Regions from separate parts of the Paenibacillus sp. FSL W7-1332 genome, predicted to be linked through region 1. Evidence: a T-box and tRNA genes for the amino acid it is inferred to sense, from the RefSeq annotation. Region 1 holds a T-box; the other holds one or more tRNA genes.
The links. The T-box of region 1 lies ahead of tyrS (tyrosine--tRNA ligase). A T-box ahead of a tRNA ligase gene usually reads a tRNA of that ligase, here a tRNA-Tyr.
Positions count from the first base shown of each region.

Region 2: it has a tRNA-Tyr gene. The T-box ahead of tyrS (tyrosine--tRNA ligase) is inferred to sense a tRNA for this amino acid. The anticodon was not compared.

Region 1 is NZ_CP150209.1:5,578,366-5,580,791, reverse strand. Features, by position in the region: gene tetA(58) (tetracycline efflux ABC transporter Tet(58) subunit A) at 1-249, shown strand, start outside; gene tetB(58) (tetracycline efflux ABC transporter Tet(58) subunit B) at 246-1,061, shown strand; T-box leader at 1,180-1,410, shown strand; gene tyrS (tyrosine--tRNA ligase) at 1,501-2,426, shown strand, end outside.
Region 2 is NZ_CP150209.1:6,377,145-6,379,570, forward strand. Features, by position in the region: tRNA gene MKX98_RS29000 (tRNA-Leu) at 273-352, opposite strand; tRNA gene MKX98_RS29005 (tRNA-Arg) at 361-437, opposite strand; tRNA gene MKX98_RS29010 (tRNA-Cys) at 450-523, opposite strand; tRNA gene MKX98_RS29015 (tRNA-Gly) at 535-609, opposite strand; tRNA gene MKX98_RS29020 (tRNA-Gln) at 625-699, opposite strand; tRNA gene MKX98_RS29025 (tRNA-His) at 716-791, opposite strand; tRNA gene MKX98_RS29030 (tRNA-Trp) at 816-889, opposite strand; tRNA gene MKX98_RS29035 (tRNA-Tyr) at 896-980, opposite strand; tRNA gene MKX98_RS29040 (tRNA-Thr) at 985-1,060, opposite strand; tRNA gene MKX98_RS29045 (tRNA-Phe) at 1,083-1,158, opposite strand; tRNA gene MKX98_RS29050 (tRNA-Asp) at 1,227-1,303, opposite strand; tRNA gene MKX98_RS29055 (tRNA-Met) at 1,334-1,410, opposite strand; tRNA gene MKX98_RS29060 (tRNA-Val) at 1,498-1,573, opposite strand; tRNA gene MKX98_RS29065 (tRNA-Glu) at 1,749-1,823, opposite strand; tRNA gene MKX98_RS29070 (tRNA-Ser) at 1,840-1,931, opposite strand; tRNA gene MKX98_RS29075 (tRNA-Asn) at 1,937-2,012, opposite strand; rRNA gene MKX98_RS29080 (23S ribosomal RNA) at 2,168-2,426, opposite strand, start outside.

The sequences.
Region 1 (2,426 bases):
GAACAAGTGTTAGGCGTCCATGCCAATGTATCGCCGGAAGCCGGAAAGATAACGGCGCCGATGGCAAATGCGGGTCTTGTTACAGACCTGTTGATCGAGCTGCGAACGGCAGGAATCGGCTTGTCCGAGATGAGCGTGCAGAAGCCGACCCTGGATGAGGTGTTCCTGACGATCACCGGCCACGGCGTGAAGGAAGACGCTGCCCAAGGGTCTTATGAATCCAATGATCGAGAGGTGGCACGGGTATGAGCAGCTCCATGATTCAGCCTGGGACGGAACGTCAGCTTAAGAACCGCACGAGTTTGGGTCAGACGGTCCGAAATTCGTTGACGATGGCTTACCGCGGGCTGCTGAAGCTCCGGCGCACGCCCGAGCAGTTGTTTGACGTCACGTTTCAGCCCATTATTTTTACGCTGATGTTCACCTATATTTTTGGGGGCGCCATCTCCGGTGACGTGGCGAGTTATTTGCCCGTCATCATTCCCGGCATCCTCGTCCAGACCGTGATTACGACCTCCGTCGTCACAGGCGTTCAACTGCGCGAGGATATGGATAAAGGCGTATTCGACCGATTCAAATCGCTGCCGATTGCACGCATCGCACCGCTGGCGGGCGCCCTGCTGGCAGACACGATTCGGTATACCATTGCGACGGTGCTTACCTTTACGATGGGATATATTATGGGGTACCGGCCTGAGGGCGGCTTGGGTTATGTTGCGCTTGCGGGGTTGGTCGTCATTTTGTGCTCATGGGCCATTAGCTGGATTTTTGCTTTCTGCGGCGTGATTGCAAGATCTGCCTCCGGCGTGCAGGGGATATCGATGATCGTGCTATTTCCGCTCACGTTTCTCTCCAACGCGTTTGTGCCGGTGGATACGATGCCGGGCTGGCTGCAGTGGTTCGTCAATATGAATCCGATCTCGCATCTTGTAACAGCCGTTCGGGATCTCACCAACGCTGGCACTGTGGGCTGGGATCTCACGATATCCTTGGTTGGTGCCGCGGTTATCGTGGCGATCTTTGCTCCCATTACGGTTCGTGCGTACATGCGCCGCACTTGATACCAAGGGGGCTCGCCTAACGGCGTTTACCCATCCTGCCGGGGAAAGCAGGACTTCCGTCCGAAACGCAGGTTGACATCGATTTATTAATTCACTATACTGTCTGTAATCTTATAAGCGACATACGTTGAAAGAGCCCAGTAGCAGCTTGGTCCCTGTTCTAGAAAGCCGGGGGATGATGGAACCCGGTACACACCAAGGCGGCGAAATACACTCTGGAGTATCTCGGGTAATGCCGAGCGGAAACGACGAACGATATCTCGTCTAATGAGCGGCATGAATGACGCGCGGCAGCGTGCAGATCATTCGTGCAATCAGGGTGGTAACACGGTTAACAATCGTCCCTATGTCTATACAGACAAGGGGCGATTTTTTGTTTTTCAACGAGTTGGACGTTTCGTTATAAGGAAATTACTGAACTAAAAGGAGTGTTAACACTGTGAATATTATCGACGAACTGGAATGGCGCGATGCGATCAACCAACAGACGGATGCCGAAGGCCTCCGGGAGCTTACGAATGAAAAATCCATCTCGCTGTACTGCGGCGTGGACCCAACGGGCGACAGCATGCATATCGGTCACCTGATTCCCTTTATCATGCTCAAACGCTTCCAGCTTGCCGGCCATCGTCCGGTCATTCTGATCGGGGGAGCGACAGGCACCATCGGGGATCCAAGCGGACGTCAAACTGAGCGCTCCCTGCAGACGCTGGAGCAGGTTCAGGCTAACGTTGACGCGCTGACCGGGCAAATGAAAAAGCTCTTCGTAACCGAGGGTGACAATCAAATCCGCATGGTTAACAACTACGACTGGACGCATAAAATCAACATCATCGAATTCCTGCGCGATTACGGCAAGAACTTCAGCATTAATTCGATGCTGGCGAAGGACGTGGTTGCGAGCCGGCTTGACAGCGGGATTTCGTTTACGGAATTCTCATACCAAATCCTGCAGTCGGTCGACTACCTGCATCTGTACCAGCATGAGGACGTGCAGCTGCAAATCGGCGGATCGGACCAATGGGGCAACATTACAAGCGGCCTGGATCTGATCCGGAAGAAAGAAGGGCCCGAAGCAAAAGCATTCGGCCTGACCATACCGCTCATGCTGAAGGCCGACGGCACGAAGTTCGGCAAAACGGCCGGCGGCGCGATCTGGCTCGACCCGAACAAAACGACGCCGTTCGAGTTCTACCAGTTCTGGGCGAACACCGACGACCGCGACGTTGTGAAATACCTGAAGTACTTCACCTTCTTGACCAAAGAGCAAATTGACGAATTGGCCGAAAAGGTGCAGAGCGAGCCGCATAAACGCGAAGCGCAAAAAATGCTGGCTGAGGAAATGACGAGATTCGTGCACGGCGA
Region 2 (2,426 bases), 800 kb from region 1:
CTGGATCGATTAATCGAAGGGTTTGCTTGTATAGATGAATCCGGCTGGATCATCTTTGTTTTACCTATAAAGAACGTGGTTTCTAATGATAGTTTAGTTTAAGGAGTGTAGCTTGAAGAAGATCTGAAGGTGATAGAAAAGCCCCCTGTAAAGGTAACTGGAGAGATAGCATGCAGAATGGAGTCTAATATTTAAATCACGAAGTAGCAATCGATGTAGATGCAACGAAAAAAGGAATGCAGACGTTTATCGTCTACATTCCTTTTTGATGATGCCGGTGAAGGGACTCGAACCCCCACGGTTTCCCTCACGATTTTGAGTCGCGCGCGTCTGCCAATTCCGCCACACCGGCTTACATTATGGCGTGCCCTAAGAGATTCGAACTCCTGACCTTTTGATTCGTAGTCAAACGCTCTATCCAGCTGAGCTAAGGGCACATAAGTTTGTAATGGAGGCGCCACCCAGATTCGAACTGGGGATAAAGCTTTTGCAGAGCTGTGCCTTACCACTTGGCTATGGCGCCAGAAATAAAAATGGAGCGGACGACGGGAATCGAACCCGCGACCCTCGCCTTGGCAAGGCGATGCTCTACCGCTGAGCCACGTCCGCAAACATAAAAATCAATGGCTGGGGATATAGGATTCGAACCTATGCATGACGGAGTCAAAGTCCGTTGCCTTACCGCTTGGCTAATCCCCAATATGATTTTGTAATATGGGGCGATCGAGGGGAATTGAACCCCCGAGTGCCGGAGCCACAATCCGGTGCGTTAACCACTTCGCCACGACCGCCATACTGAAACACTGTGATACGATTGGCAGGGGCAGCAGGAATTGAACCCACACTAACGGTTTTGGAGACCGCTGTTCTACCTTTAAACTATGCCCCTAAAAACTGGTGGAGGATGATGGATTCGAACCACCGAACTCGAAGAGAGCAGATTTACAGTCTGCCGTGTTTAGCCACTTCACTAATCCTCCAGAATGGTGCCGGCGAGAGGACTTGAACCCCCAACCTACTGATTACAAGTCAGTTGCTCTACCAATTGAGCTACACCGGCATATAAAGTTATAAAACGTACATGGTGGCTCGGGACGGAATCGAACCGCCGACACGAGGATTTTCAGTCCTCTGCTCTACCGACTGAGCTACCGAGCCTTAAAGCTCTTCGCGAACTTTGACGGAACCCATATCGGATACTCATCTCATCCCAAAGTTGTAAATAATGGCGGAACTGACGGGATTCGAACCCGCGATCTCCTGCGTGACAGGCAGGCATGTTAGGCCTCTACACCACAGTTCCACGAGGCATTATCGCTATCGCGATATAAATTGGTTGCGGGGGCAGGATTTGAACCTACGACCTTCGGGTTATGAGCCCGACGAGCTACCGAACTGCTCCACCCCGCGTCATTAAAAGGGTTGATTGTATGGGGTCCCCGAAAAGTAATCGGAATTACCTACGAAGCATGCGCTTCACTTTTTGGGGATAAATCATGGTGGAGGCTGAGGGGATCGAACCCCCGACCCTCTGCTTGTAAGGCAGATGCTCTCCCAGCTGAGCTAAGCCTCCGTAACAAAGCGACTTTTATCATATCAAAATCTGATATAAGAAGCAAGTGTTTTTTTAAGAAAGTGGTGACCCGTAGGGGATACTCTCACTTCGTTCGAGACTGCGAAGTCTTTGCTTACGAAGTTATTCTCCGACGAACCGACGGGATTCTCATCCCCTGATGCAATTAAGAAAGTGGTGACCCGTAGGGGATTCGAACCCCTGTTACCTCCGTGAAAGGGAGGTGTCTTAACCCCTTGACCAACGGGCCTTGCTTAAAATAATAGTGGCGGAGAGAGAGGGATTCGAACCCTCGAGACGCTTTTGGCGCCTACACGATTTCCAATCGTGCTCCTTCGGCCAACTCGGACACCTCTCCATAAATGGCTCCCCGAACAGGACTCGAACCTGTGACAACTCGATTAACAGTCGAGTGCTCTACCAACTGAGCTATCAGGGAACAATATTCAATTCAAGTGATTGATCACCTGAAAACTAGATACGAAACGATCTTTGCGTTGATTAGAATCCGTAGCATTCACCCGATGTGGTATCGGGGTCCCCGGAAAGTATTCGGTGTCAGCTTCAAAGCTTCACTTCACTTTTTGGGGTGATTTGGATAAGCCCTCGACCGATTAGTATTGGTCAGCTCCATGCATTGCTGCACTTCCACCTCCAACCTATCTACCTCGTCGTCTTCAAGGGGTCTTACTAATTGGGAAATCTCATCTTGAGGGGGGCTTCACGCTTAGATGCTTTCAGCGCTTATCCCGTCCGTACGTAGCTACCCAGCCATGCTCCTGGCGGAACAACTGGTGCACCAGCGGTACGTCCATCCCGGTCCTCTCGTACTAAGGACAGCTCCTCTCAAATT